3 regions of the Arthrobacter sp. NPDC056691 genome follow, and region 2 is predicted to be linked to each of the others. Evidence: riboswitches for the same ligand, from Rfam matches in the RefSeq annotation. Region 2 holds a riboswitch; each other region holds the start of a gene.
What was found. Region 2 has a riboswitch for thiamine pyrophosphate ahead of thiD (bifunctional hydroxymethylpyrimidine kinase/phosphomethylpyrimidine kinase). Riboswitches for the same ligand answer to the same signal wherever they lie in the genome.

Region 1 (9,971 bases), on a different contig from region 2:
CGACGACGTCGCCGCGGCGGATCGGTTCAGACTGGAAGGCCGTGCGGGACACCAGGATCCGGTCACCCGTGCCGAACAGCGGCTCCATGGAGGCGGATGGAATGTAATAGACGTCCAGCCAAAGGGAGCGGATCAGCCCGCTGGCCAGGACGGCAGCCAGCACTGCCAGCAACGCAAAACGCCAGCCCGGTTTCCCTGGCTGGCGCTTTGTCTGGTCCATAATCCGTATCCTGTGGCGCTGTTGCGGATGGCTCCGGCGCTGGCCGGACACGGGTTGAGGACCCGCCGTGAAAGTCCGGCTGGACTTACTTGGCGGTGCTGAAGTCGCGCTTTTCCTTGATCTTCGCAGCCTTACCGCGCAGTGCACGCATGTAGTAAAGCTTGGCGCGGCGGACGTCACCCTTGGTGACAACCTCGATCTTGTCGATGATCGGGGAGTGCACCGGGAAGGTACGCTCAACGCCGACACCGAAGGAAACCTTACGGACGGTGAAGGTCTCGCGGACGCCGTCACCCTGGCGGCCCAGGACGAAGCCCTGGAATACCTGGACACGGGAGTTCTTGCCTTCGATGATGTTCACGTGAACCTTGAGGGTGTCACCCGCGCGGAACTCGGGAACGTCAGTGCGCAGCGAGGCTGCATCTACGGAATCGAGGATATGCATTGATCCACTCCTGGTGAACGCCACAGGTCATCCACTTTGGGTCACGGCGGCCAAGTCCGGAGTAGTCCGGGAATCGCCGCCGAAGTGTTGAGATCCGGTTCCGCCACCCTTTGGCGGCACCGGGGTGTCTTGCTGTTGGTTGCGCTCCCCCTGTGGCAGGTGCGGACCCAGCAGACACAAGGACTAATTTTGCCACAATCAACCAGAACAAACCAACTAAGGGCCTTTGGGGCCGCCCGGCACCTCGGCCCGGACCCGCCTAGACTTCCGGCCGGGGCCTGGGGTGACCGTCGACGACGTCGTACCCCAGGTCCGCGAGAGCGGTGCGGTCCGCGCGGGGCAGCGTCCCGGCGTCGAACGTCTGCAGCAGGTCAGGACGGCGTTCCGCCGTCCTTCGGTACTGTTCGTGCCGGCGCCACTGCGCGATCTTGCCGTGGTTGCCGCTGAGCAGGACGGCCGGGACTTCCCGTTCGCGCCAGACCGACGGCTTGGTGTAGACGGGGTACTCGAGCAGGCCGTCCGAATGCGACTCCTCCACGAGTGACTCGGGGTTACCCACCACGCCGGGGAGCAGCCGGCCGATGGCTTCCACCATGGCCAGGACGGCCACTTCACCGCCGTTGAGGACGTAGTCGCCGAGGCTGACCGGGCGGACGGTAAAGTGCTCCTCGGCCCATTCGATGACGCGCTCGTCAATACCCTCGTAGCGCCCGCAGGCGAACACCAGCTGCTCTTCCTCGGCAAGGTCGTAGGCCAGTGCCTGGTTGAAGCGCTCCCCCGCCGGGGACGGAACGATCAGCACGGGCTTGGCCGCACCGGCCGGCCGGGCGGCCGCCACGGACTCCAGCGCCAGGGCCCACGGCTCGGCCTTCATCACCATGCCGGCGCCGCCGCCGTAAGGCGTGTCGTCCACGGTACGGTGGCGGTCCGCGGTGAAGGTGCGGAGATCGTGCACGGTCAAGTCCAGCAGCCCGTCCTGGCGGGCCTTGCCGATGAGCGACAGTTCCAGCGGTGCCAGGTACTCGGGAAAGATACTGACGACGTCGATTCTCATCTACGCGTTGGCCTCCGGCTCAGCGTTGTCCCCGGCGGAGTCCTCATCGGAGTCCGAGCCGCTGGTCTCCGGATCCCCGGCACCGTCCTCGTTGATCTCGAGCAGGCCAGCCGGCGGAGTGAGCAGGACGTAGCCCTCCTCAGTGTTCACCTCGGGGACGATCTGTTCCACGAACGGGATGAGGATTTCCTTGCCGTCCGGCGTTTCGATGACGAGCAGGTCCTGCACGGGCATGGTGTTCAGGGCGGTGACCTTGCCCACGGCCCGGGAGCCGACACGGGCCTCGAGGCCGACGAGCTCGTGTTCGTACCAGCCCTCGTCGTCGTCCTCACCAAGCTCTTCGGTCTCGATAAACAGCTTGGCGCCGCGCAGGGTTTCGGCGCGGTTCCGGTCGGCCACCTCCTCAAAACCGAGCAGGAGGATGTCCTTGTTCCAGCGGGCGCTGCGCACGGTGAGCGGCCCCGCGGAGGCCGGTTCCACCACGAACTCGGTGCCGGGAACGAACCTGTCCTCCGGCGCGTCGGTGAGGACCTGGACGGTCACCTCGCCGCGGATTCCGTGGGGCTTGCCGATACGGGCCACCTGAAGCTGCATGTGTTCCTCTGTTTGGACTGCGTGTTGATGCGGGGGTAGGACTTTTGCGGGCGTCCTGAATAGTCAGGGCCCAAAACAGTCCGGCCCCTCCACCGTTAGCTGGTGGAGGGGCCGGACGTTAAGACAAGTGTTGCAGGCGCGTTACCGGCGGCGGTCGGTGTCGACGACGTCGACCCTGACCTGCTCGCCATCTGCCAGCGCCGCCACGACTGTGCGCAGCGCACGCGCCGTGCGGCCCTGGCGTCCGATTACCCGTCCGAGGTCTTCCTGGTGAACGCGCACCTCGAGGGTATCCCCGCGGCGGTTGTTCTTGGCACTGACCTTGACATCCTCAGGGGAGTCGACAATGCCACGGACAAGGTGTTCGAGCGCTTCTGCCAGCAACTTACTCAGCCTCGGTGGTCTCTGCTTCAGCCTCGGCGGGGGCTTCCGATGCCTTGGCCTTCTTGGTGATGGCTTCCGGGATGATCACGGAACCCTTCTCCGGAGCAACGAATGCTTCCTTGTCGGCCTTGGTCTTCAGGGTGCCTTCCTGGCCCGGCAGACCCTTGAACTTCTGCCAGTCACCGGTGATCTTCAGGATCGCGGCGACCTGCTCCGACGGCTGTGCGCCGACGGACAGCCAGTACTGTGCACGCTCGGAGTTGACCTCGATGTATGAGGGCTCCTCGGTGGGGTGGTACTTGCCGATCTCTTCGATGGCACGGCCATCACGCTTGGTGCGCGAATCGGCGACAACGATGCGGTAGTACGGTGCGCGCATCTTACCGAAGCGCTTAAGGCGAATCTTTACGGCCACTTTTGTGGTCACTCCTGTTTCTGAAACGGGGTTGAACCCGCGTTCTGCACCCGTGGGGCGGGCCGTACTTGGGGGTTCGAAAAGGACAGGATCCGGACGCGGAGAGAGGGGCCACGCAGATCGAGTACCTGTCTATTGTGCCAGATCGTCCGCGTTATTTCGACTTGACATGCGGACGGAGTCTGGCTGGTGCCAGGAAATCCAGGCTGCGCTAGGAAGACCAGACATAGAGGCCGGTCCTGCTGCCTTCTTCCACGGTGCCGGCAAGCTCTGCCAGCTGCTGGACGTAGTTCCTGGCTTCCCCGGCGCCAAAGGGCATGTCGTCCTCGGCGGCCCAGCGCTCGGCCACCTCATCCAGAACGTTGCCCTCACCCTCGGATTCGTACGTGAGGAGCTCAGCCAGCGCCCGGACCATCGCCGCCGGCACGCCGAGCAGTGAATCGCTTGCCACGTCAACCATGGCCAGTTCGTAGTCCGCGCCCGCGGCGTGGACCGCGGCACCGGCGAGGTCGCCAAGCTGTTCGATCTCAAAATCACTGATGCCGGCAATCCGGATGCCGTCTCCGGCGGCGGCGCCGCCTTCCAGCGCCTCCGCACGCTTGAGGGCGTCATTGTGGGTGGCGACAAACAGTTCGGTGAAGCCCATGGATTCGTCCTCATTCCGTCGGCGGTGCGCGCCCGGCAGCGGCGGCGCCGGGGCTCTTCGAATGTCAGCCTAACCCAACCGGGTTCGCCGGGCTTAGCGCGCTGGTTATCGAACGGCGACGCGGAGGCGGTTGCGCCACGGATCCTGAAACCGGAGCTCGGCGCCGGTGTGGTGCGATTCGACTCCGGCGACCTTAAGGCGGTCGGCGAGGGCGCCGACGTCGTCCCCCGACGGGACTTCGATCAGGACCTCACCGAGGCCGAGGGTGTCGCGGCGCGGGCCCGCGCCACGGCTGTTCCAGACATTCATGGCCATGTGGTGGTGGTAGCCGCCGGCCGACACAAAGAGCGCCTGGCCGTGCCAGCCGGCCGTCTTTTCGAATCCCAGGGTGCCGACGTAGAAGTCATGGGCTGACTGCACGTCACCCACCTGCAGGTGAACGTGGCCCACGCCTGCGTCGGTGCCTCGCTGGCCTTCCACAGACTCCTGCGTGAGGTGGTCCTGGAGGTACTTTTGCGGCGGCAGCGCCAGGCTGTCCATGACTACGTTCTTGCCGTCCCAGGACCAGGCCTCGCGCGGGCGGTCCCAGTAGAGTTCGATCCCGTTGCCTTCCGGGTCGGTGAAATAGAAGGCCTCGCTCACCAGATGGTCGGCGCTGCCCACGAAGGCCTGCGGCTCGTACTGGGCCGCGCTGGCAATGGTGGCGGCCAGCGAGGACTGGTCCTCGAACAGGAGCGCTGTGTGGAAGAGGCCGGCCTCGCCCCGGCCGGGAATGTTGAGGCCCGGAGCGGGCGCGAGGTGCACCAGGGGCGTCTTGAGCCGGCCGAGGTAGAGGCCGCCGTCCTGCTCGGCGACGACGTCGAGGCCGAGGGCGCGCTGGTAGTAATCGGTCATGAGCTTCATGTCGCCCACCTTGAGCATGACGGTGCCCATGGTGAGGTCGGCAGGAAGCAAGTCCTGGCTGCTGTCTGCTGCTGTCATTGAATACTCCCGAATGTCCGGACCACCGGATTTCGGCGGCCTCTACATCTCTAAATTACTTGAAGCTTCAATTTATTCCTAATGCACGATCTTTCCCCGGAGCACCACATTCGTGAGGCTGCGGATGGTCTCCGGCACGGTCCGCGGGTCCTCCCGGCAGACCACCACGTCCGCGGCCGCCCCTTCCGCCAGGCCGTCGGCTCCCAGCCAGCGGCGCGCCCGCCAGCATGCCGCGTCCAGCGCCGCCGGTGCGGGCAGTCCGGCGGCGTGAAGTTCAAGGATTTCGTCCGCGATGCGGCCGTGGCGGATCACGCTGCCGGCATCCGTTCCCGCGTAAATTTCGACGCCGGCCTCATACGCTTCGAGGACGCGCTCCCGACGGCGGGTCCACAGTGAGCGCATGTGCTCCGCATACCGCGGAAACTTCGGCTCTGCCTGCGCGGCGATGTCCGGGAAGGTGGCGATGTTGATCAGTGTCGGCACGATCGGCACCTGCTGCTCGACGAGCCGCGGAATGTGCGTGGGCAGCAGGCCCGTGGCGTGCTCGATGCAGTCGATGCCGGCGTCCAGCATGTCATCCAGGGTGTCCTCCCCGAAGCAGTGCGCCGTGACCCTGGCCCCCTCGTCGTGGGCTGCCCGGACGGCGTCCCGCACGGCCGCGGCAGGGAACGACGGCGCGAGGTCGCCGGCGGTCCGGTCGATCCAGTCCCCCACCAGCTTGACCCAGCCGTCCCCTTCCCGCGCCTGCTTGCGCACCGCCTCCACGAGGCCCTCTGGCTCGACCTCCACGGCGAAGTTCCTCAGGTACCGGCGGGACCGTGCAACGTGCCGGCCGGCCCGGATGATCCGCGGCGTGTCGGCCCGCTGCTGCAGCCACCGGGTGTCGCTGGCGGCCCCGGCGTCGCGGACCAGCAGCGTGCCGGCGTTGCGGTCCGTCACGGCCTGGGCGTAGGCCACGTCGTCGTCCACAGCACCGCCCGGGCCCAATCCGATGTGGCAGTGGGCGTCCGCGAAACCGGGCAGGACCCAGCCGTCAAGAACGGCGTCCGGCCGCTGGCCCGGCGGATCAAACGTCAGCTTCCCGTCCACGGACCAGAGCCCGCGGCGTTCCTCATCCGCCGCAGTGAGCACGGGTCCGCTGAATTCGATGATGTGCGCCATGACACCAGCCTAAGCCGCAGCTGTGGTAGCTTCGTCTACGACCACACGGGGGCCCCTGCAGGGGCTGAGATCAGGCTGGCGCAGCCTGCGACCGTTGAACCTGTCCGGGTAATGCCGGCGAAGGAAGTGAGCAGTAAATTGAGCACCCAGAAATCACAGCTGATCCCTGCCCAGATTGATGCGGCCCAAAGTGAAGCCGCCGGTAGTGCTGCCGGCAGCGTCACGCAGTCGCTGAAATCCCATTCACTGGCCTATCTCGAAGGCGACGGCCTGCGGGTGCCGGTAACGGAAATCGCCCTTGAGCCTTCACCGAACGGCGAGCAGAACGAACCGCTGCGGGTTTACCGCACGGCGGGTCCGGGCAGCGATCCGGTGGTGGGCCTCGCGCCGTTCCGTTCGGAATGGATTGCGGCACGCGAAGACACGGAGCCGTACGACGGACGCGAACGGAACCTGCTCGACGACGGCAAGTCAGCCGTGCGCCGCGGCGCGGCTTCCGCCGAGTGGAAGGGCGCCCGGCCGGTGCCCCGCCGTGCGGCGGAAGGCAAGACCGTCACGCAGATGCATTACGCACGGCAGGGCGTCATCACCCCGGAAATGCGCTTCGTGGCCCTCCGCGAAAACTGCGATGTGGAACTGGTCCGGAGCGAACTCGCCGCCGGACGGGCCATCATCCCCACCAACATCAACCACCCGGAATCCGAGCCGATGATCATCGGCAAGGCGTTCCTGGTGAAGATCAACGCCAACATCGGCAACTCGGCCGTCACCAGCTCCATCGCGGAGGAGGTGGACAAGCTGCAGTGGGCCACCCAGTGGGGCGCCGACACGGTCATGGACCTGTCCACGGGCGACGACATCCACACCACGCGTGAGTGGCTCATCCGCAACTCCCCCGTACCGATCGGCACCGTGCCGATTTACCAGGCCCTGGAAAAGGTCAACGGCGAAGCGAACGCGCTCACCTGGGAAATCTTCCGCGACACCGTCATCGAGCAGTGCGAACAGGGTGTGGACTACATGACCATCCACGCCGGCGTGCTGCTGCGCTACGTGCCGCTCACGGCGAACCGCGTCACCGGCATCGTCTCCCGCGGTGGTTCGATCATGGCCGGCTGGTGCCTGGCCCACCACCAGGAAAACTTCCTGTACACCCACTTCGACGAGCTTTGCGAGATCTTCGCCAAGTACGACGTCGCCTTCTCGCTGGGTGACGGTCTTCGGCCGGGCGCGACGGCGGACGCCAACGACGCCGCGCAGTTCGCCGAACTGGACACCCTGGCCGAGCTGACCCAGCGGGCCTGGGAGTACGACGTGCAGGTCATGGTCGAGGGGCCGGGTCACATCCCGTTCCACCTGGTGCGCGAAAACGTTGAGCGCCAGCAGGAACTCTGCAAGGGTGCGCCCTTCTACACGCTGGGCCCGCTGGTCACGGACGTGGCCCCCGGCTACGACCACATCACCTCGGCCATCGGTGCCACCGAAATCGCCCGCTACGGCACGGCCATGCTCTGCTACGTCACGCCGAAGGAACACCTGGGCCTGCCGAACAAGGACGACGTGAAGACGGGCGTCATCACGTACAAGATCGCCGCGCACGCCGCCGACCTCGCCAAGGGGCACCCCGGCGCGAACGAGCGGGACGATGCACTGTCCAAGGCCCGGTTCGAGTTCCGGTGGCGCGACCAGTTCGCGCTGTCGCTCGACCCGGTGACCGCCGAGTCCTTCCACGACGAGACGCTGCCGGCGGAACCCGCCAAGACAGCGCACTTCTGCTCGATGTGCGGGCCCAAGTTCTGCTCCATGCGGATCAGCCAGGACATCCGGAACGAGTACGGCTCGGCCGAAGCCCAGGCCGCCCTCGCCGAAATGGCGGAGGGCATGCGCGAGAAGAGCCAGGAATTCCTCGCTGCGGGCGGAAAGGTGTACCTGCCCGAGCTGCGGCTTCCGGAGTCGGCGCGCAACTAACGGCTCCCGGGGTTCTGTCCGGCTGGCATTGGGGGCCGGCCGGGCGGGCTCCCGGAACGTCCGTCAGGACGCTGTGTCTCTCAGACGCTGTGTCTCTCAGACGCTGAGTCCGTCAGGAGGCCCTCGGCTGGTCCCGGCGGCTGACTTCGGCGATGAACGCGCGAATGTAGCGGTCGCCTTCCGGTGAGTCGTGCGGCCGGTGCCCGCCCGCAGCGATGCGGTGCACGGCGCCGGTCTCGCGCAGGTAGCCGGCTATTTCCTCGTACAGCGGCTCCCAGCCGCCGGTGAGGACCAGGGTGGGTACTCCCGGCACGATCTGCAGCGGCGCCTGCCACGGCGGTGCCTGCAGGCGCAGCCGGCGCGCGGCGCGCTTCGCTTCGGGGGTGCTCGGCTCCGGTGTGTCCGCGGCGAAGGCGCGGCGCAGGAACTCGCGTTCGTAGTCGTCATCGCCGAGCTGGTGCCGTACCTCGAACAGCGGCTCCATCAGGGCGCGGTGCGCGGCGGTGGCAGGCAATTCTGCGGTGAGCGACAGGCAGGCCGGTTCCACGAGCGTCAGCGAGAAGACCAGGTCCGGGCGTTCGACGGCGGCCATCATCGCGGCGATGGCGCCCTGCGAATGCGCCACCACGTGGCCCCCGGCGGCCCCGCGGCCGTCATCAGCCAGGGACCGCAGCACAATGCGGGCGTCCTCGGCGAAGTCGGTCTCCAGCGGTTCGGCCTCGGCGTCAAAGCCGTGGCGCCGCAGGAACAGGGCGTCGTACTGCAGGGCCATGCCGTGCTGGCGCGGCCACGCCGCTGAGCCGAAATTGCCGGCACCGTGCACGAACACTACCCGCTGCTTATACATGACCCAACCTTATGGCAGCGGTCTGACATCGGCGCCGGCCGACATGACCGAGCGCCCTAATTGCCGCCCATGAACTTGTCGAAGCCCTTCGGCAGGTTCAGCTGGGACGGATCGAAGTCGCCGGACTGCTGGCCGAAGGCAGCTCCGGTGGGCACCGCCTTGGATGCCCCTGCCCGCCGGGCCTCCGCCTCGCGAAGCTCCTGTGCCGCCTTGGCAGGATTGCCGGAGCGGGCCTTCTTCTTGGGCGCGTTCTTGCCGCCCTTGCGGGCACCGCCTGCGCCCATGCCGGGCATCCCGGGCATTCCCGGCATGCCGCCGCCCTGGGCCATCTTCTTCATCATCTTCTGGGCCTGGGCGAAGCGTTCCAGCAGCCCGTTGACCTCGGACACGTGCACGCCCGAGCCGCGGGCGATGCGGGCCCTGCGCGAACCGTTGATGATCTTCGGCGCAACGCGCTCGTGCGGGGTCATCGAGCGGACAATGGCCTCCACCCGGTCGATTTCGCGCTCGTCGAACTGCTCCAGCTGCTGCCGGATGTTCTGCGCGCCGGGCATCATCATGAGCATCTTCTTCATGGAGCCCATTTTGCGGATCTGCTGCATCTGCGCGAGGAAGTCATCCAGCGTGAAGTCCTCCTGGTCGGCGAACTTCTTCGCCATCCGGGCGGCTTCTTCCTTGTCCCAGGACTTTTCAGCCTGCTCAATGAGGGACAGGACGTCACCCATGTCCAGGATGCGCGAGGCCATCCGGTCCGGGTGGAACAGTTCGAAGTCGTCCAGGCTTTCACCGGTCGAGGCGAACATCACCGGCTTGCCGGTGACCGACGAAACGGACAGCGCGGCGCCGCCGCGCGCGTCGCCGTCGAGCTTTGACAGCACGATGCCCGTGAAGTTCACGCCCTCGTCGAAAGCGGTGGCCGTGTTGACGGCGTCCTGGCCGATCATGGAGTCGATCACGAAGAGGACTTCATTGGGCACAATGGCCCGGCGGATCTGCCGTGCCTGCTCCATCATGTCGGCGTCGACGCCGAGGCGGCCGGCGGTGTCCACGATGACGACGTCGTGCAGCTTCTGGCGCGCTTCATCGACGCCGGCGCGTGCCACGGCGACGGGGTCGCCGGCCGGGTGTGCCAGCTCGGAGGTGGCGCCCGGGTGCGGCGCGAAGACGGGAACTCCCGCGCGCTGGCCCACTACCTGCAGCTGCGTCACGGCGTTGGGGCGCTGGAGGTCACAGGCGACAAGGATGGGGCTGTGGCC
Region 2 (9,971 bases):
GACTTCTGCCACGGCTGGCCGGTGGGCACGAACACGACTTCATCGAGTCCGAACTTGGCAGCCACCTCGCTGGCGGCCACAAGGTGGCCGTGATGGATGGGGTCGAACGTTCCGCCCATCACGCCCAGCCGCAGCCGGCGCTGCGTATCCTTGTGGTGCAGTGCGGCGGAAATCTTAGTGGCCCTGGCCGTGGTCGTGCTTGTTGGGGTGCTGGCGGTGCGGGTCTGCGTGCTCATCAACTGCGGTGTGGCGCTTGCCCAGGTTGCCGTAGGAGAGGGTGACGAACATCAGCACCACGAAGATGGAAAACATCGAGAGGCCGAAGACCCATGGCTCGGCCCACAGGGGCGCCCTCTCCTCGTGTTCGGCAACTGACGCGGCAATCTGCTGGAGCAGCATTTTCTCCCCTAGGAATAAAAAGGATGACGACGGCGGAAATTCCCGCCGGTCCGGACTTCTTTACTAATGTTACCGCTATGTCAGGAGCGGACTTGGCCCTCGCCCTGGACAATCCACTTCGTGGTTGTCAGCTCGGTTAGGCCCATCGGTCCGCGGGCGTGAAGCTTCTGCGTGGAGATGCCCACCTCGGCACCCAGGCCCAGCTCGCCGCCGTCGGTAAACCGCGTGGACGCGTTCACGATGACTGCAGCGGAATCGATTTCCGCGATGAAGCGCTCAGCGTTTCGCAGGTCGTTGGTCAGGATGGCTTCGGTGTGACCCGTCGACCATGTCCGGATGTGCTTCACGGCGTCGTCCAGGCTGTCCACCATGGCCACGGCCAGGTCCAGGTCCATGTACTCGGTGGCCCAGTCGTCATCAGTGGCCGGCAGGGACTCAACTGATGCGGGGAGCGCTGCCCGAACGCGGTCATCGGCGTGCAGCCTGACGCCCGCCTTGGTCAGTGCCGCCGCGACGGCTGGGAGGACTGTGGAGCCGGAGTGCACCAGCAGCGTCTCCACCGTGTTGCACACGCTGGGGCGCTGTGTCTTGGCGTTGAGGAGGATCTCCACCGCCATGTCTTCACTGGCTGACTCGTCGATGAAGATGTGGACATTGCCCTCGCCGGTCTCGATGACCGGCACGGAGGAGTTGTTGACGACGGTCTGGATCAGTTCCCGGCCGCCGCGGGGAATCAGCACGTCGACGCGCCCGCGGGCACGCATGAGCACGTTGGCGCCCTCGCGGCCGTACTGGTCCACGGTCTGCACGGCATCCGCCGGCAGGCCCACTGATTCCAGTGCATCGCGCAGCACGCGGATAAGTGCCTCATTGGTGGAGGCTGCCGCCGAACCGCCGCGGAGAATCACGGCGTTGCCGCTCTTGAGCGCCAAGCCGGCGATGTCCACTGTTACGTTGGGACGGGCCTCGTAAATGGCAGCCACAACGCCCATGGGGACGTTGACCTGGCGCAGGCGCAGGCCGTTGGGAAGGGTCTGTCCGCGCACCACATTGCCCACGGGATCGGGCAGCCCGGCCAGGTTCTCCAGGGCGGCGGCGAGGGCGGCAATGCGGGTGTCGCTGAGGGTCAGCCGGTCCAGGAGGGCGGCAGAGGTGCCGTTGGCGCGGCCCGCTTCCACGTCTTTGGTGTTGGCGGCGAGGATCTGCTGCCTGTTCGCGAGCAGGGCGCTGCCGATGGCGCGCAGGGCCTTGTCCTTCCAGGCCCGGTTGGCGCGGCCCATGCTGCGGGCGGCCTGGCGGGAACGGTCGGCGATCGCGTAGACGGCCGCCTCGACGTCAGCCGGGGTGGGCTGGCTGTCTGCCGGCAGGGTGGGGACCGTCGTAGCGTCGTTGGATGTCTCAGCTGCTTGGTTCATCAGTGCCTCAGTCATCATTCAAGTCTAGGCGAGTCCGGCGCCTAGACCAGAACCAGGTCGTCAACGTGAACAACTTCACGGTCGAACCCGCGGCCCAGGGCCTCGCCCAGCTCCACGGTGGACCGTCCGAGCATCTGCGGCAGTTCCGCCGCGGAGTAGTTCACCAGGCCCCGGGCGACGACGGTACCGTCCGGGGAGACCATTTCGACGGCGTCACCGCTTTCGAAGCTGCCGTCGACGGAGGTGATGCCGGCGGGCAGGAGCGAGGTGTGGTTGTCCCGCACGGCCCGGACGGCGCCGGCGTCAAGGAACAGCCGGCCCTGAACGTGGGCCAAATGGGCGAGCCACATCATCCGGACGGACTTGCGTGCGCCGTTAACGGTGAACCAGGTTCCAACGTCATCACCGGCCAGCGCCGCTGCGGCGTTCGAGGTGGACGTGACGAGCGCCGGGATGCCCGAATCCGCGGCCATGAGGGCCGCCTCCACCTTGGTCTGCATGCCGCCGGTGCCCACGCCGGCCTTGCCGGTCTTGCCGATGGAGACGCCGTCGAGGTCTTCCGGACCGTCCACTTGGGGAATCCGCTTGGCGCCCTGGGCGGGCGGGCCGTCATACAGGGAGTCGACGTCGGACAGCAGCACCAGCGCGTCGGCGCGCACAAGGTGCGCCACGAGGGCTGACAGGCGGTCGTTGTCGCCGAAACGGATCTTGTGGGTGGCGACGGTGTCGTTCTCGTTGACGACTGGTACGACGCCGAGATTCAGGAGCCGGTTGAGGGCACGGAATGCATTCTGGTGGTGGCTGCGCCGCATGAGGTCGTCGGCGGTGAGGAGCACCTGGCTGACCGTGACGCCGTGGGCGGCAAAGGCGTGCGTGTACCGTGCCATCAGCAGGCCCTGCCCCACGCTGGCCGCGGCCTGCTGCGTGGCGAGGTCCCGGGGACGCTTGGCCAGGCCCAGGGGCGCGAGACCGGCCGAAATGGCACCGGAAGAAACGAGGATGATCTCGGTTCCCGCATTGCACTTGGCGGCCAGCACATCCGAAAGCCCGGTGAGCGCCTCCTCCGATATTCCGCCCTTGATGCTGGTAAGGGACGACGATCCTACTTTGACCACAATGCGGCGCGCCCTGGCGAGCATGCTGCGGTCGTCGATCTTGGGTTCCTCTATAACAACTGCGGAAGTATCGGTCACGTGTGCGGGTTCACTCCTCATGTTCGGTGTTAAGTCCGCTCTCCTTGAGGGGCCGGGCAGCCCGGCGCGCGCTGACGGACTCGGTCCAGATGCCGGCTTTGCGTTCGGCTTCCAGCTCGGCCCGCGCCGCTGCCTTCGCGTCGCGGCGTTCGATCTGCTCTTCGCGCTTCTGGCTGCGGGTAGGACGGTCTCCGATATCTGCGAACCGGACGTCCGTGCCGCGCGGCGAAGCCAGCAGCTCGGCACCAGCCATCATGGTCGGCTCCCAGTCGAACACCACGCCGTCGTCCTCACCGATCACCACGGTGTCGCCGGGCTTGGCGCCCTGCTTGAACAGCTCGGTTTCGACTCCAAGCTTGGCCAGGCGGTCGGCAAGGTAGCCAATGGCTTCCTCGTTGGTGAAGTCCGTCTGCTTGACCCAGCGCACGGGCTTCTCGCCCAGAACGCGGAACAGCGGCTCCAGGTTTTTCTCCTCGCGGCGGATCCGGAAACCGGTCTCGTTGACGGCGCGGGGCCGAAGTACCGGTGCGTGCACCTTCGGTGGCGTGGCTTCCACGCTGTCGCGGGCAGCCTTGACGATCTCTGCCATGGCGAAGCCAAGCTGGCGCAGGCCCTCGTGGCTCGTGGCTGAAATTTCGAAGACACGGTAGCCGCGGGACTCCAGCTCCGGCCGGACGAACTCGGCCATGTCCTTGCCGTCCGGCAGGTCCACCTTGTTCAGTGCCACCAGCCGGGGCCGGTGATTGAGCGGAACAACTTCGCCGTTCGTACCAGCGTAGCTCGAGTCCACCGCGTACTTTTCGAGCTCGGTTTCGATAATTGCGAGGTCGGAGAGCGGATCTCGGTCAGATTCCAGCGTACCGCAGTCCAAAACGTGCACCAAAGCCGCGCAGCGCTCGACGTGGCGGAGGAAGTTGTGGCCCAGGCCCTTGCCTTCGCTGGCGCCCTCGATGAGTCCCGGAACGTCGGCAATGGTGAAGCGGACGTCGCCGGCCTGGACCACGCCAAGGTTCGGGATGAGAGTAGTGAAGGGGTAGTCGGCGATCTTCGGGCGGGCGGCAGACATGGCCGCGATCAGGCTCGACTTGCCGGCGGAGGGGAAACCCACCAGGGCAATGTCGGCGATCGACTTCAGCTCCAGGACAATGTCACTGGCGTCACCCTCGATCCCGAGCAGCGCGAAGCCTGGCGCCCGGCGCTTCTGCGAAGACAGCGCCGCGTTGCCCAGGCCGCCCAGGCCGCCGGAGGCCGCGATGAACTCAGTGCCTTCGCCGACGAGGTCAGCCAGGACCTTACCGTCCTTGGTCTTGACGACCGTACCTTCCGGAACGGGCAGGACCAGCGTTTCGCCGTTCTTGCCGCCGCGCCAGTCGCCCATGCCGGGGCCGCCGTTCGTGGCGTGCCGGTGCGGGGCGTGGTGGTAGTCCAACAGCGTGGTGGTCTGTGCGTCGACGCGCAGGATGACGTCGCCCCCGTCGCCGCCGTTGCCGCCGTCGGGCCCGCCGAGCGGCTTGAACTTCTCACGGTGAACGGAGACACAGCCGTGGCCGCCGGTACCGCCGGATACGTGCAGTACTACCCGGTCTACAAAGCTCGCCACGTGAATCTCCTCTATTGCTTAATCCGGCCGTCCTGGACGTCCAAATCGATTGTAATGCGGTTAAAAGAACAGTGGAGCGAGCCATCATGGCCCGCTCCACCGGTTCAGAACTTGTTGTTACTCTGCAGCTGCAGCAGCAACGATGTTGACGACCCGACGGCCGCGGCGTGTGCCGAATTCAACGGCACCTGCCTGCAGAGCGAACAGGGTGTCGTCGCCGCCACGGCCAACGCCCGCACCGGGGTGGAAGTGGGTGCCGCGCTGGCGGACGATGATTTCGCCAGCGGAAACTACCTGGCCGCCGAAGCGCTTGACGCCGAGGTACTGGGCGTTGGAGTCACGACCGTTGCGAGTGGAGCTCGCGCCTTTTTTGTGTGCCATTTGAAATGCCTGCCTTTAATTCTGAGACTGCGGGGAACCTGGTCAGTAACCGGTGGGTTACTTGATGCCGGTGATCTTGACCTTGGTCAGTTCCTGACGGTGACCCTGGCGCTTCTTGTAACCGGTCTTGTTCTTGAACTTCTGGATGACGATCTTCGGACCACGGAGGTCCTGGAGGATCTCAGCCGTAACAGTTACCTTGGCCAGGTCCGCAGCTGCGGAGGTGACCTTGTCACCGTCCACCAGGAGCAGTGCGGGCAGCTCAATGGTGCTGCCAGCTCCACCGGCGACGCGGTTCAGGGTAACGAAGTCTCCAACGGAAACCTTCTCTTGGCGGCCGCCTGCGCGGACAATCGCGTACACCACTTGGGAACTCACTTCTCTCGACGTTTATTACTAAATTTGCGTGCGGAACCCGGGTCCGGAAATTGGCCTGGTTCTCGCTGTGCCTCAACGCCGTGGATTGCCCGGGGGAACCCGTGAGCTATCCCAGGAATTAGTCCGAGTGGACGATCCCGGGTCATAACCCAAGTGTTGGCGTAAGCACCGAAGATCCAGAATACGCTAATTCCGTCGTCGGCCGCAAATGAGGCTGGCACCGGCGGGTCGTCCGTGATAGCCACCACAGGGGCGCTGTTCCGGACATCCAATGCCGTGCGCGACTATCTTACCGGGCTCGGACCCCGCTTCCGTTCAGCTGTGTCGGCTCGGCGCGTCGAAGAATTCCGCCTCGTACCGGCAGGACTGCCGGAATGCGGTAATCATCGCTTCGCGCTCCCCCGCGGACGCGGTCCGGCCAGCGCCGTCGGCGATTTCGATGGCCTGCAGCGTGGCGGCAGCGAACTCCTCGTCGGCGTACGTCCGCAGCCACTCGGCGTACGGGTGCCCGGCCTGCGCCCCGGCAGCCAGGTATTCGGCGTGCAGGGTCTCCCCCACCTCGGCGTACAGCCAGAAGCAAGGAAGGACCGCGGCGACCAGCACCGCGTAGCTGCCGCCCGCGGAGGCCGCCAGCAGATGATCGACGTAGGACTTCGTGACGGGGCCCAACTCCGTCTGCACGGCGCGCGTGCTGAGCCAGTTGCGGTGCAGTTCCGATTCAACCTCCAGACATTGCTGGGCGGAGCGCGCCCAGAACAGCTGCTCGGACTCGGTTGGTGCCAGCGCGCTGGCCCTGGCCAGGACGCGGGAGTAGCCGTTGAGGTAGATGGCATCCTGTGCGAGGTAGTACGCGAATTCCTTCTCCGCCAGGGTGCCGTCGGCCAGGCCACGGATGAAGCCGAGGCCATAGATGGCGTCCAGGTCTGCAACAGTCTCTGCGCGCAGCAGTTCCGCGAACCCGCCCTGAGGTTCGGGCTGGGCCAGGTGGTGGAAGTGGTTGATCGGCCCGTTGCCGGTGCCGACTTCAAGCTGCCCGGACGTGCGGAGGGCTCCGGCCAGCCAGGGCTTGACCGCCCGCAGTGCCGCTTCCCAGTCGCCCAGCCGAGCCTGAGCCGTGGCCATGGCCGAGGACAGCGAGCACCCGGTGCCGTGGCTGTTGCGCGTGCTGATCCGCTCGCCGGCAACCTCCACCACCTCCGCCGACAGCAGCCCGGCAGTATTCACGAGGGCATCCGGGCAGGTTGAGCCGTTCAGGTGGCCGCCCTTGACGAGGACCGTGGCACCGGTCTGCTCCGCCAGCCGCCTGCCCTGCTCCAGGGCGGCTGCCCAGTCCTCGGCTTCCGGTTCCCCGAGCAGCATGGCAAGTTCGGGAAGGTTGGGGGTGATCAGATGCGCCAGCGGCAACAATCTCCGGAGGGCTGCTTCCGCAGCCTCCTGAAGGAGGCGGTCACCGCTGGTGGCCACCATCACCGGATCCAGAACCACGACGCCGGGCCGCACCTCTTCGAGCCAGCTGCGGACTGCGGCAATCACCTGTTCATCGCCCAGCATGCCGATCTTCACGGCGTCCACGTGGATGTCGTCGCTGACAGCCTCAAGTTGCGCTGACAGGAAGGAAGCCGGTGGAACGTGCACGCCCCGCACGCCGGTGGTGTTCTGGGCGGTGAGGGCGGTTATTGCGGCCATCCCGTAGCCGCCGTGGGCCGCGATGCTTTTCAGGTCGGCCTGGATGCCTGCACCGCCGGACGGATCCGACCCGGCGATGGCGAGGACCCGGGGAACCTCGCGGGACGTCGGAACGGCCGCCGGCACGGTTTCCCGGAGTGAGTCGGCGCCAGCCACGGGTGCGGGCAGGAGTGATGCTGATGACAGTGCTGATGACAAGGAGGACATCCCTTCGCCGGTGCTAACCGGACAGGTTCAACGGGTTTGGATCTCAGCCGGCCCGTGCGCGGCACCCCGTGTCAGTCCTCCAGCCTAGCGGTTGGACCGGCGTCGGGCATCGAATTTGACGTTTGCGACAGGCTCTCTCGGGCGCCTAGCCAAAAGGTCCGGCACCGCAACCGCGGTGCCGGACCTTTAGCCATGGGCTCGGCGTCAGTCAGCTCGGAGCCGGTCAGCCCGGAGCCCGTTTGTCCTACAGTTCCGAGGCCGGTACTCCGACGCCCAAAATGATCGGTTCGCTGGCCGGCTGCGAAGCCGCCGGAGCCGCCGGCGCGTTGGCCGCCGCAGGCGCCTTGGCCTCGTGCGAGTGCCCGGCGGCAGCAGCCGGCGAAACTTCGTGGTGTTCCACGGATGTCTCGTTGGCTGCACCCTGGGCACGGCTGGCACTGCGGTTGCGGCGCGGCCGTCGGGCGCGGGACGGAGCAGCGGGGCTTTCCACAGGCTGGCCTGCGGCGGGCTGGCTTGCCGACTGCTGCTGCCCTTCCTGGACGCGGGCCGGCGCGGGAACCTCCCCGGGCGCCTCCTCCTCGGGGGCAACGGGGGCACCGAGGTGGGCGAAGGCTTCCTCCAGGCGGTCCAGCGTCAGGGCCGGCGCTTCCTTGACCGGCTCGTCGCTGTGATCGACAAACGGAAGAACCACTTTTTCGCCACCGAACGTGAGCACTGCGCCAGGCCGTCCGGAGACGCTCTCCGTCTCCGGAGTGCGGTGCACCACGGGGCTTTCCGGTGCAGCGGCCGCGGGCGCGGCAGGCCGGGCAGCCTCACCCGCCGCCGCGGCGCTGTGCGCTGCGTCCTCATGCAAGTGCGCGGCATGGGCCGCTGCCGCGATATTGGCGAGGGCAGCACGGGTCGCTTCAGCCTTGGCGTGGCGTTCTGCTTCCGACGGCTCCGGGTGGTGCGGTGCAGCAGGGGCGGCCGGAGCTGTCTCGGAGGACGGCTGCCCGCCCTTGCCGCGGCGGCGCTTCCGCTCTGTCCGGGCAGGCGGCTGGACCTCGGCACGGTGTACATGGTGCTCTGCGGCCACGGTGTTGGCGCGGCGGTGCTCCACCGGCTCGTCATGGGTGACGACACCCCGCCCGGCACATGCCTCGCACTGCTCGCCGAAGACCTCCAGGAGCCCGGTGCCCATCCGCTTGCGCGTCATCTGCACGAGTCCCAGCGATGTCACTTCGGCCACCTGGTGCTTGGTCCGGTCACGGCCCAGGCACTCCACCAGCCGCCGCAGGACCAGGTCGCGGTTGGACTCCAGCACCATGTCGATGAAGTCGATGACGATGATGCCGCCGATGTCGCGTAGGCGCAGCTGCCGGACAACTTCCTCGGCTGCTTCAAGGTTGTTCTTGGTGACAGTCTCTTCGAGGTTGCCGCCGCTGCCGGTGAACTTGCCGGTGTTGACGTCGACCACCGTCATGGCTTCGGTCCGGTCAATGACGAGGGAGCCGCCGGACGGCAGGAATACCTTGCGGTCCAGTGCCTTGTGGATCTGCTCGTCGATGCGCCAGGCGGAGAAGATATCCTCGTCCCTGGTCCACTTTTCGAGCCGGCCCACCAGGTCCGGGGCAACGTAGGTGACGTAAGCCTCGATGGTGTCCCACGCTTCGTCGCCGGAGACGATCAGCTTGGAGAAGTCCTCGTTGAAGACGTCGCGCACAACCTTGATGGTCAGGTCCGGTTCGCCGTAGAGCACTTCCGGGGCAAGGACCTTGGTGGACGTCGCCTGGCTCTCAATGCCCTCCCACTGGGCACGGAGGCGATTGATGTCGTGGGTCAGCTCCTCCTCGGAGGCGCCTTCGGCGGCCGTGCGAACAATGACGCCCGCGTCCTCGGGGAGGCGGTCCTTGAGAATGCGCTTGAGGCGGTTGCGTTCGACGTCGGGCAGCTTGCGGGAGATGCCCGTCATGGATCCGCCGGGGACGTACACGAGGTACCGGCCGGGCAGCGAGATCTGGCTGGTCAGCCGCGCACCCTTGTGGCCCACCGGATCCTTCGTGACCTGGACCAGCACGGAGTCGCCGGACTTGAGCGCGTTCTCGATCCGGCGCTGCTTGCCCTCGAGGGTGGCTGCGTCCCAGTTGACTTCACCGGCGTAAAGCACCGCGTTGCGGCCGCGTCCGATGTCGACGAAGGCAGCTTCCATGGACGGCAGGACGTTCTGGACCTTGCCCAGATAGACGTTGCCGATCAGGGAATCCTGCTGCGTCTTGGAGACGAAATGCTCGGCGAGGACGCCGTCTTCCAGGACACCGATCTGGATTCTGTCGTCGCGCTGGCGGACGATCATCTGGCGGTCCACGGATTCCCGCCGGGCCAGGAACTCGGCCTCGGTAATGACGGTGCGGCGGCGGCCGGTGTCCCGCGATTCGCGGCGGCGCTGCTTCTTGGCCTCCAGGCGGGTGGATCCCTTGACGCTGGTCACGCGGTTGCTCGCCGGCGCCTCGCTGATGGCCCGGGGGGCGCGGACGCGGGTGACCGTGTTGGGGGGATCGTCTTCTCCCCCGCCGGTCAGTTCCAGGTCCTGGTCACCGCGGCGGCGGCGACGGCGACGGCGGGACGTCACGCCGTCCTCCGGCTGCCCACCTTCGTCTTCGAGGGCCTCGTCGGAATCGTCCGTTCCCTCATCGCCGTCCGTGATCTCGCGGTCGGTCCGGCTGCGGCCGCGGC
Region 3 (9,971 bases), on a different contig from region 2:
GCTTCGCCGGCGGCCTCATGGCCGGGCTGGCCCTCACGCTGCGCTACCTTGCGGGCGGCCGCTTCGAACTGCGGGAAGCCACCCCCATCAGCGCTGGCACCCTGCTCGGGATTGGCCTTGCCACGGCCGCGTTGTCCGGGGCCGCCCCCGTCCTGCTGGGCGGTCAGGTGTTCCAGAGCGCCATCATCGAGTTCTGGCTGCCGGTCTTCGGCGACATCAAATTCGTCACCTCCACCATCTTCGACACCGGCGTGTACATCGTCGTCGTCGGCCTGGTGCTGGATGTGCTCCGCAGCCTTGGCGCCGAGATCGACGAGCACTTTGAGGAACGCCCCCTGCCGCAGGATGCGCAGGAGGGCGATGAGGGCGCGGAAGAAGTGCCCGGCGGCATCCCGGCCGGATCCACCCGAGGCGGCACCGCATGACCGTTAACCTGACCCTGCTGACCGTCATGGGCGCCCTCTACGCCTGCGGCATCTACCTGATCCTGGAACGCAGCCTCACGCGCGTGCTGCTGGGGCTGATGCTGCTGGCCAACGCCACCAACCTGCTGATCCTCGCCACCGGCGGCTACGCCGGGCTGGCGCCCTTCTTCAGCAAGGACACTGACCCCGTGTCCTACAGCGACCCCCTGCCGCAGGCACTGATCCTGACGTCCATCGTCATTTCCTTCGCCGTGACCGCGTTCATGCTGGGCATCATCTACCGGACCTGGGTGCTTGCCCGCCAGGACGACATCCAGGACGACATCGAGGACCGCCGCGTGGCCGAGACCCCCAGCTTCGACGCCGAGGATGACGCTGTCATCCCCGTGGAAACCTCCGAGTTCCCCTTGCCCATGGGCGGACCGGACGGTTCCGCCGGGACGGAGCCGACGGCGACTGTCGAGGCAGGCGGCCGGCCCCTCCTGGCGGAACACGCGGCGCTGGAGGAGAAACCGGGATCCGGCAACACAGACACAGCCACAGACACAGTCACAACCACAGCCACAGGTAAAGACACTGACACCGATGGAGGGGCGAAGTGAACCTCGCAAGCCTTGCCCCGCTCGCCGTCGTACTTCCCATCCTGGGTGCGGCGCTGACGTTCGTGCTGATCCGGCATTCCCGCGCGCAGCGGGCCGTGAGCATCGCCCTGCTCTCGCTCACCCTGCTGCTGGAGTGCCTGCTCCTGGCGTCGGTCTGGAACGGCGGCACGGCGGCGGTCAACATTGGCGGCTGGGTGCCGCCGTGGGGAATCGTCCTGGTGGTGGACCAGTTCTCATCGCTCATGCTCGTGGTGTCCTCCGCGGTGAGCCTCGCCGTCCTCGTGTATGCCACCGGCCAGGGCATGGCCGACGGCGACCAGGACGCCCCGGTGTCGATCTTTCACCCCACGTATCTGATCCTCGTCGCCGGGGTCTCCAACGCGTTCCTCTCCGGGGACCTGTTCAACCTCTACGTCGGTTTCGAGATCCTGCTGACGGCAAGCTATGTGCTGATGACCCTCGGCGGCACGGGCCCGCGCATCCGGGCGGGCGTCACCTATGTGGTGGTCTCCGTGGTGTCGTCGGTGCTGTTCCTGATTGCCATCGCCATGGTTTACGGCGCCACCGGCACCATCAACATGGCGGACCTGGCCATCAAGCTCACGGAACTGGACCAGGGAACCAAGACGCTCCTGCACGTGATGCTGCTGGTGGCCTTCGGGATCAAGGCCGCGGTGTTCCCCCTGTCCTTCTGGCTTCCGGACTCGTACCCCACCGCGCCGGCGCCGGTCACGGCCGTGTTCGCCGGCCTGCTCACCAAGGTGGGCGTCTACGCCATGGTCCGCACGGAAACCCTGCTGTTCCCCGGCGACAGCCTCAACACACCCCTGATGGTGGTGGCGCTGCTGACCATGGTGGTGGGCATCCTGGGCGCGCTCGCGCAGAGCGACATCAAGCGTCTGCTGTCCTTCACCCTGGTCAGCCATATCGGCTACATGGTGTTCGGCCTGGCGATGTCCTCCGTCGCCGGCCTTGCTGCCGCTGTGTTCTACGTGGCGCACCACATCACCATCCAGACCAGCCTCTTCCTGGTCACCGGCCTGATAGAGCGCCGCGGCGGCAGCTCCTCCGTGGACCGGCTGGCCGGGCTGGCCAAACTGTCCCCGCTGCTGGCCCTGTTGTTCTTCGTTCCGGCCATGAATCTCGCGGGCATCCCGCCGTTCTCGGGCTTCCTGGGCAAGCTTGGCCTGATGCAGGCCGGCATCGGCCTGGGCACCCCGCTGGCCTACGCCCTGGTGATCGGCGGCGTGCTGACCAGCCTGCTGACGCTGCTGGCCGTTGCCCGCGTGTGGAACCGTGCGTTCTGGCGCAAGGCCGAAGACGCGGAGCACCCCGATCCGGTGCTCCTCGCCGTTCCCGCCCCGGATGGCGGCGCGACGGCGGTGCGCCTCCTGCCGCGCACCATGGTGGGGTCCACGCTGGGCCTGGTGGTGCTGGGTGTGGCTCTCACAGTCTTCGCCGGTCCGCTCTTCCGCGTGGCGGACCAGTCGGCCGCGGCCATGCTGGACAGGTCCGCCTATATCCAGGCGGTGCTTGGTGACGGCGCGCCCGTCCCGGCGCTGGCGCTGAGCGGGGGCGGAAAATGAGCCGAAAGAGGGTGTCCCTGCGGCAGGAACTGCCGCTGCTGGTCTGGCTGGTCATCGTCTGGGGAGCCCTCTGGCAGGACTTCAGCCCCGGCAATCTGCTCTTCGGCGCCCTGCTGGCGATTGCCGTGGCGCGCCTTTTCTACCTGCCGCCGGTGGAGCTGAGCGGCCGTTTCAACGTGCTGCGGGCCGTTCCGTTCGCGGTGGTGTTCCTCGGCCGGGTGGTGGCCGCCAGCTGCCAGGTGTTCTACCTGGCGGTGGCCCAGGGGCCCAAGGTGACCAACGCCGTCGTCGCCGTTCCGTTGCGCAGCCATTCGGACCTGATGGTGACGGCGACCGGCCACGTGATCTCCCTGATCCCGGGGTCGCTGGTGGTGGAGGTGGACAGGTCCACGTCCACGCTCTACATCCACGGACTGAACGTCCGGAACGGGGAGGATGTCCTCAAACTGCGCAAGGAAGTCCGCGACACCGAGGCGGGGCTCATCCGGATCATGGGAACGAAGGAAGAGCTTGCCGCACTGAAGCAGGAGGTAGGCGCATGATGGAGTTGGTCCTCACCGTCACGGCTGTGGCGCTGGCCCTCGCGGCGGCGGGTGCGATCATCCGCATCGCCCGCGGCCCGTCACTTCTGGACCGGGTCCTCGCGGCGGACGTGCTGCTGGCCATCCTCGGCGCGGCCCTGTGCATCGACATGGCCGTGAACCGGCACCTGAACAACCTGATGCTGGTGGTGGCCGTGTCCGTGATCGGGTTCATCGGCTCGGTAACAGTGGCCCGTTTCGTGGCAGACCGGCGGGAGCAGCCCAATGAGTCCTGAACCGAACGCCGTGGATGCGGTGATCGACGCTGTTTCGGCCGTGTTCATGGTGGTGGGCGCGCTGATGTCCCTGGCCGCCGCCCTCGGCCTGCTCCGCTTCCCGGACCTGATGAGCCGCATGCACGCCGCCACGAAGCCCCAGGTGCTTGGTCTGTTCCTGCTGCTGGCGGCGGTGGGGCTGCAACTGCGCACGTGGTGGGTGTGGCCGGTGCTGCTGGTGGCATGGATCTTCCAGCTGCTCACGGTGCCGGTCTCTGCCCATATGGTGGGACGCGCCGGCTACCGCACCAAGCACCTCCATAAGGAGCTGCTCAGCACCGATGAGCTGGAGGCCGTGGTGGTGAAGGCCGCCAAGGCGGCCCGGGAATCGGAAGCGGACGACGGCGGTAACCGCCCCGCCGGCTAAGTCCGCTGGTTGAGCCCGTCGAAGCAGGGACGCGGGTACCCGCCGTCGTAGTCGATTGAAATTCGATAGTAAACCAGCGATACTCGATCCATGAATATGACAAACCTGGCGGTCACCGCGCTTCGGGTCCTGCTGGTCATGGCCTTCGGCCTGCTGGTGGTGTTCCAGACCCTGTCCCTGCCCGGGCAATTTGCCTACATGGCGGAGCAGAATCCGGCCGATGCGTATCTGAGGTGGCCGCTGACGGTCTTCGCCGTGGTGGAGGTGGCCTGCGTGCAGGTGGTGATCGTGAGCACCTGGAAACTCCTCACCATGGTCAGGCGGGACCGCATCTTCAGCAAGGCAGCCCTGGCCTGGGTGGACGCAATCGTGTGGGCAGTGCTCACCGCGTGGGTCCTCCTGGCCGGCGTCTTCGTCTTCATCGTGCTGAACGCGGATGATCCCGGGGTGCCCATGCTGCTGACGCTGATGCTGGTCGGCGGCGCCGTCATCGGGCTGCTCATGGTGGTGATGCGCGCGCTGCTGCGGCAGGCCACGGCACTGCGGACCGACATGGAAGCAGTGATCTGATGCCCATCGTGGTGCGTATCGACGTCGAACTGGCCAAACGAAAGATGAGCGTGGGGGAGTTCGCCGACCGGGTCGGGCTCACGCCGGCAAATGTGGCCGTGCTGAAGAACGGGCGGGCTAAGGCCGTGCGCTTCAGCACGCTGGAGGCGATGTGCAGGGTGCTCCGCTGCCAGCCCGGCGACCTGCTCGAGTGGGTCGAGGACTGACGGCCGGGCCGGTGCCTAGACGATGTCCTGGGTCTTGGCGAAGCGGGTGATGGCCCGCTGGGTGCCGCGGTTGGCCAGTACCTGGATGACCGCGCTGACCGACGCGGAGACGAGGGCAAACGTCAGGGCCGTACGCAGCGTCGTGGGGACATCGTCCTTGTCACCCTTGGGAGGCTTCTGCCCCGTGACCTTTTCCCAGATGGTATCGACGGCCTTGGTGCCGGCGAACCCTGCCAGCAGGCTGATGCCCGTGCCAAGCAGTTTGATCAAGAGACTCATTCCGGAACTCCTCGCGTGGTGAACACTGGTCTTTCCCTAGCCTATCCGCATCAAACGCTAGCCCCTCCGCATGGACCGGTGGATTTCCCGCAATGCCTGCACCACGAGGTCGTGGTCCGCTTTCTGCGGCAGCCCGGAGACCGTGACCACGGCCACCGCTCCCACATCCCGAACATAGATGGGGAAGGCTCCGCCGTGGGCGGCGTAGGTGGACTGGTCGAACCAGGCGTTCTCCTCGATCCGTCCGCCGCCTGCCCTGCCGCGAAGACCCACCAGCAGCGACGGCTCCTCGTAGCGCACGGCAGTCCGCTGCTTGGCCCGGACCCAGCCCTCGTTGTCCGGGGTGGCACCCTCGAGTGCCACGTGGAACAGGACCTGTTCGCCCTTGGTGATATCGATGGCGATGGGCAGCCGGTCCTCCTTGCCGCGTTCAACCAGTTCCAGGCCGAGCGCCAGGGCATCGTCCTTGCTGAACCTCGGGAACTGCAGTTCGGCGATTTCACCCTCGATCTGACCGATCAGGGCTGCCAGGGATCCCGCCGGCTGGTCCTCGGCGGAATCGGGGTCAAAGGCGGGCAGGGCAGTGCTGCCGGAGTCCTGTAGCGTCATGGCCCCAATGTACTCCGGGCGGCTGTTCCGGCGGTGCGGCAAGGCTTCTGGATTGTGACGGCGGCCCCGGGATTCCGGGCCCGCCGAGGTGTAAACTGGACCAGCCCACAAGGGCAGATTTATCACGACAGGGGAGCGCCGCCGTCGGGATGCAAAGGCAGTTGCCAGCGCAACCGTGGATGGGCGCTGAGAGTGCGGACAGCCGCAGACCCTCGAACCTGATCCGGCTAGTACCGGCGCAAGGGAGTCGAGTTCTCAGAGCGCCCGGCAGCAGGTGGCCCAGCCACCGGCAGCCGGGGGAACGCTTTCCCCTCCTGTTCCTCAGGAGGACCATCATGACAACTGCAGCAATCAAGAAGACCAGTTACAACTGGCGCGTGGCGGACATCGTGGTAGCGGCGCTCATCGCCGTTGCCGGCGGCGTGATCTTCTGGGCCTGGTCCCAGGGCGCCAACCTCATCTCCACCCCCGTCAACGCCGTCTACCCGCCCCTGAGCGGCCTGTACGCCGGCGGCTGGATGATCCCGGCGGTGCTGGGCATGCTCATCATCCGCAAGCCCGGCGCGGCCCTGTTCTGCGAAACGGTGGCGGCCACCGGCGAGCTCATCATGGGCTCGCAGTACGGCACCACGGTGCTGATCTCCGGTGTCCTCCAGGGCCTGGGCGCGGAGCTCGTGTTCGCCGCCCTGGTGTACCGGAAGTTCAACCTCCCGGCTTCGCTGCTTGCGGGTGCCGGCGCGGGCCTGTTCTGCGGCCTGAACGACTCCTTCGCACCGTGGGGCTGGAACATCGCCTACACCTCCGGCGACAAGCTCGCGTACATCGTGTTCTGTGCCATCTCCGGCGCGGTCATCGCCGGTGCCCTGTCCTGGATCGCCACCCGCGGCCTGGCCAAGACCGGCGTACTGAGTTCCTTTGCGTCCCGCAAGGCAGCCACGGAGCCCGTCTTCTCCTAATGCCCGGACAACACGACGGCGGCGTCCGCCCCGCCGCGGTACACGCCCGCGGCTGGGGCTGGCGCCACGCCGGCCGCACCAAACCCGCCGTCCACGCCCTGGACCTGGACATCCGGCCCGGCGAACGGGTCCTGCTGCTGGGCCCGTCCGGGGCCGGCAAGTCCACGCTGCTGCACGCCCTGGCCGGTGTGCTGGGGGACAGTGACTCGGGCGGCAGCCCGGCGGACGACGGCGGTGCAACCGACCGCGACGATGCTGACGAGAGCGGTGAGCTGCTCATCGACGGAGCACCGCCGCGTGCACAGCGAGGCCGCGCCGGCCTCATGCAGCAGGATCCGGAAACCCAGGTGGTCCTTTCCCGGCTGGGCGACGACGTCGCCTTCGGCGCCGAAAACCTCTCCGTACCTCGCGACGAGATCTGGCGCCGCGTGCACGAGGCACTGGACGACGTCGGACTGTCCCACCTGCCGCTGAACCACCCGACGTCGGTCCTGTCCGGCGGCCAGAAGCAGCGCCTGGCGCTTGCAGGCATCCTGGCGATGCGTCCGGGGCTGATCCTGCTGGACGAGCCGACCGCGAACCTCGACCCCGCAGGCGTCCTGGAAGTCCGGGACGCCGTGGGCCGCTGCCTCGACAAGACCGGAGCCACCCTGGTGGTCGTGGAGCACCGGGTTGCCGCGTGGAAAGACCTGGTGGACCGCATCGTGGTGCTGCAGCCGGGGTCCGCCACGAACGGCGCGGTACTGATCGACGGGACGCCGGACGAGGTCCTCGAACAGGCCCGCGGGATGCTCACCGCCGCCGGCGTGTGGGTCCCGGGCTACATTCCTGAAACGCGGCGCCGTTCCGCCGGGACCGTGCCGCCGGCCTCCGGTCTTGCGCCAGCCTCCGGGAGTGCCGGCGGGCTTTTCAGTGGCCAATTACTTCTGGCCACTGAAAAGCTCGCCGTCTCGCGGGAACGACCCCGGCGCCGCGGCTTCCGCTCCGTGCCGCCCGAGCCGGTTCTGCGGGACGTCACGGCGCACGTCCGGGCCGGTGAGGCGCTGACCGTCACCGGTCCCAACGGCGCCGGCAAGTCCACCTTTGCGTTGACCCTCGCCGGGCTGCTGCCGGCCGTGGACGGCAAGGTCTCCGCGACCGTTGAGCTGAGCGCCGGCGCGGGCATCGACCCCTACAAGTGGAAGGCCGAGCAGCTGATCTCCCGGATCGGCACGGTATTCCAGGAGCCCGAGCACCAGTTCGTTACCGGCCGCGTCCTGGACGAGCTGCTCTTCGGGCCGCGCCATCTGGGCCACGGTGAAGAGCGCGTCGACGAGCTGCTGGAGCGCCTGCGGCTCACCCATCTGGTGGACGCCAACCCGTACACCCTGTCCGGCGGCGAGAAACGCCGGCTCTCTGTTGCCACCGTCCTGGCGGCGCACCCGCAGGTGCTGGTCCTGGACGAGCCCACCTTCGGTCAGGACGCCAACACCTGGGCGGAGCTTGCCTCGTTCCTTTCCGAACTGCTCGACGCCGGCACGGCCGTGGTGTCCGTGACCCACGACGAGGAGTTCACCCACGTGCTCGGCGGCACCGAGCTGCGGCTGGGCTCCGGCAGCAGGCGCGGACCCGGACCCGTCGGGTCCAGACCAGCCGGGCCGGCAGCAGAACAGGCGACGACATGAGGGAAGCACTGACACTCGAAGGAAACCGCGCGGTGCTGACCCGGGCCAATCCGCTGGCCAAATTCGCCGCGGTCTTCCTGGTCACCTTTGCCCTGGCGCTGTCCATCGACTGGATGTCCGCCTCGGTGGCGCTCGTGTGCGAGCTGCTGGTCTTTCCGCTGGCCGGGTTGACGATTTCACTGCTTTGGCAGCGCGGGTGGCCGCTGATCCTGGCTGCCGCCGTGGGCGGCTGGAGCACCTCCATCCTGGCGCCGGACAGCGGAAGGATACTGCTCGACGTCGGACTCTGGTCCATGAGCGAAGGTTCCCTTCAGCTGGGGCTGGGTTTCCTGCTGCGGGGCCTGGCCATCGCCCTGCCCGCGGTGCTTCTGATGAGCTGCACCGACCCCACCGACCTGGCTGACGCCCTCGCGCAGAAGGCGCGGCTGCCGCACCGTTTCGTGCTCGGGACCCTGGCGGCGATGCGGCTGGTCGGGCTCATGGCCGAGGAATGGCAGACCATCGGCATGGCCCGGCGCGCCCGCGGCGTCGGATCGCGCGGGAACCCCTGGCAGCGGATGCGCGCCACCCTGGGGCAGAGCTTCGGCCTCCTCGTCCAGGCCATCCGCCGCGCCACCCGGCTTGCCGTGACCATGGAGGCCCGCGGATTCGGCGGAGCCAGCCGGACCTGGGCGCGCGTGTCCACCTACAGTGTGCTGGACGTCTGGGTGGTGCTGGGCGGGGTGCTCATCGCCGCCAGCGCCGTGGCTGCCGCGCTCTGGGCCGGCACTTGGCACATGGTGTGGCTGGAGGGCTCCTAGGAGCCTATAGCCGTCCCGGCCGCGCCATCCGGACCTCGGCCAGCCCTTCCCAGTCCTCGATCGTGTCCCTGGCGCCGGTGAACACGAAGCCGTTGCGCCGGTAGAAGGCCTGGGCGCGCGGGTTGTCCTCGGCGACCCACAGCCCAGCCGGTTCGTTCCCGATCGCGGCGTCGAGCAATGCCTGGCCCAGCCCCCTGCCATGGTGGGAGGCGAGGAGATAGATGCCCCAGAGCTCGGCCTGCTGCCGCACCCCGTCCTCGGGTGGAAGCGAGCCGGCAAAGCCCACCAGTTTGCCGCCGTCGGCCGCTACGAACTGGTGGCCTGCGTGCGGACCGTCCAACAGCTGCCGCCACATCGCCAGCCGCCCTTCCGTACCCTGACGGGCCATGAAACCCGGTGAGAGCAGGTGCGCGTAGGTTTCGCGCCAGCATTCCAGATGGAGCAGGGCCAGGTCCGCAGCGTCTTCGGGTGCGGCCAGGCGCACGCGGCAGGTGTGATCCATGCGGCCGAGTCTAGTGCTGCACTTCAGATGCAGGAGTGGTCGTGGTCGAAACCGTCGGCTACGAACTGGGTGAGGGCCACGTTGCCGCCCGGGGTGAGGGGCGCCGCGGAACACATGTCCCTGGCATCGGCGGCGGTGTGCGCCCCGGCAAGCCAGCTTGGCAGGGAATAGAGGCTGCTGGCTGAGCCCACTTCGCCCACAATCTGTCCCCACTGCCGGGCGGAGGAGTAGATGCCCACCCTGGCGCCGATGCTGTGGAAGAAGTCCGCCATGCCTTCGAGGTCCGCCCGGTTCGCGTTCCTGTCGCCTGACCAGCTGTTGCCCGTCTCCACGTCCAGCCACCAGAGGTACGTCCCGGGCTCGGAGATGGTGCGGAGGTAGGCGTCGTCGAAAGCCTTGGCGTACCCGTACATGTAGGCGCAGGCGGCGTCCTCCTGCCCCTGGCAGGTGCCGTAGGGGTTGGCCACGGCCTCGCCGCCGTATTCGTTGTTCGTCGGCCACCAGGTGCCCCGCAGTCCCGGGTTGGCCGTGTTCACGTAGAGCGCCAGG

Region 1: it holds a riboswitch for thiamine pyrophosphate, as region 2 does, so the genes downstream of both, thiC (phosphomethylpyrimidine synthase ThiC) here and thiD (bifunctional hydroxymethylpyrimidine kinase/phosphomethylpyrimidine kinase) in region 2, are expected to answer to the same signal.
Region 3: it holds a riboswitch for thiamine pyrophosphate, as region 2 does, so the genes downstream of both, ACFRAU_RS17705 (ECF transporter S component) here and thiD (bifunctional hydroxymethylpyrimidine kinase/phosphomethylpyrimidine kinase) in region 2, are expected to answer to the same signal.

What each region holds. Positions count from the first base shown of each region.
Region 1 covers NZ_JBHTXX010000004.1:14,576-24,546, forward strand. Annotated here, with positions in the region: gene lepB (signal peptidase I) at 1-220, opposite strand, end outside; gene rplS (50S ribosomal protein L19) at 306-665, opposite strand; gene trmD (tRNA (guanosine(37)-N1)-methyltransferase TrmD) at 925-1,719, opposite strand; gene rimM (ribosome maturation factor RimM) at 1,720-2,313, opposite strand; gene ACFRAU_RS05145 (RNA-binding protein) at 2,455-2,697, opposite strand; gene rpsP (30S ribosomal protein S16) at 2,699-3,112, opposite strand; gene ACFRAU_RS05155 (hypothetical protein) at 3,324-3,758, opposite strand; gene ACFRAU_RS05160 (VOC family protein) at 3,864-4,739, opposite strand; gene ACFRAU_RS05165 (amidohydrolase family protein) at 4,818-5,900, opposite strand; TPP riboswitch at 5,936-6,043, shown strand; gene thiC (phosphomethylpyrimidine synthase ThiC) at 6,039-7,868, shown strand; gene ACFRAU_RS05175 (alpha/beta fold hydrolase) at 7,981-8,715, opposite strand; gene ffh (signal recognition particle protein) at 8,772-9,971, opposite strand, start outside.
Region 2 covers NZ_JBHTXX010000030.1:41,095-51,065, forward strand. Annotated here, with positions in the region: gene nadD (nicotinate-nucleotide adenylyltransferase) at 1-236, opposite strand, end outside; gene ACFRAU_RS20030 (hypothetical protein) at 175-399, opposite strand; gene ACFRAU_RS20035 (glutamate-5-semialdehyde dehydrogenase) at 480-1,829, opposite strand; gene proB (glutamate 5-kinase) at 1,856-2,953, opposite strand; gene obgE (GTPase ObgE) at 3,018-4,607, opposite strand; gene rpmA (50S ribosomal protein L27) at 4,725-4,988, opposite strand; gene rplU (50S ribosomal protein L21) at 5,046-5,354, opposite strand; gene thiD (bifunctional hydroxymethylpyrimidine kinase/phosphomethylpyrimidine kinase) at 5,682-7,208, opposite strand; TPP riboswitch at 7,242-7,338, opposite strand; gene ACFRAU_RS20065 (Rne/Rng family ribonuclease) at 7,504-9,971, opposite strand, start outside.
Region 3 covers NZ_JBHTXX010000024.1:45,976-55,946, reverse strand. Annotated here, with positions in the region: gene ACFRAU_RS17755 (Na+/H+ antiporter subunit A) at 1-425, shown strand, start outside; gene ACFRAU_RS17750 (Na(+)/H(+) antiporter subunit C) at 422-1,027, shown strand; gene ACFRAU_RS17745 (Na+/H+ antiporter subunit D) at 1,024-2,613, shown strand; gene ACFRAU_RS17740 (Na+/H+ antiporter subunit E) at 2,610-3,155, shown strand; gene ACFRAU_RS17735 (monovalent cation/H+ antiporter complex subunit F) at 3,152-3,430, shown strand; gene mnhG (monovalent cation/H(+) antiporter subunit G) at 3,420-3,836, shown strand; gene ACFRAU_RS17725 (DUF2975 domain-containing protein) at 3,927-4,406, shown strand; gene ACFRAU_RS17720 (helix-turn-helix domain-containing protein) at 4,406-4,612, shown strand; gene ACFRAU_RS17715 (DUF4235 domain-containing protein) at 4,628-4,891, opposite strand; gene ACFRAU_RS17710 (heme-degrading domain-containing protein) at 4,949-5,500, opposite strand; TPP riboswitch at 5,620-5,763, shown strand; gene ACFRAU_RS17705 (ECF transporter S component) at 5,836-6,456, shown strand; gene ACFRAU_RS17700 (ABC transporter ATP-binding protein) at 6,456-8,120, shown strand; gene ACFRAU_RS17695 (energy-coupling factor transporter transmembrane component T family protein) at 8,117-8,920, shown strand; gene ACFRAU_RS17690 (GNAT family N-acetyltransferase) at 8,925-9,422, opposite strand; gene ACFRAU_RS17685 (hypothetical protein) at 9,446-9,971, opposite strand, start outside.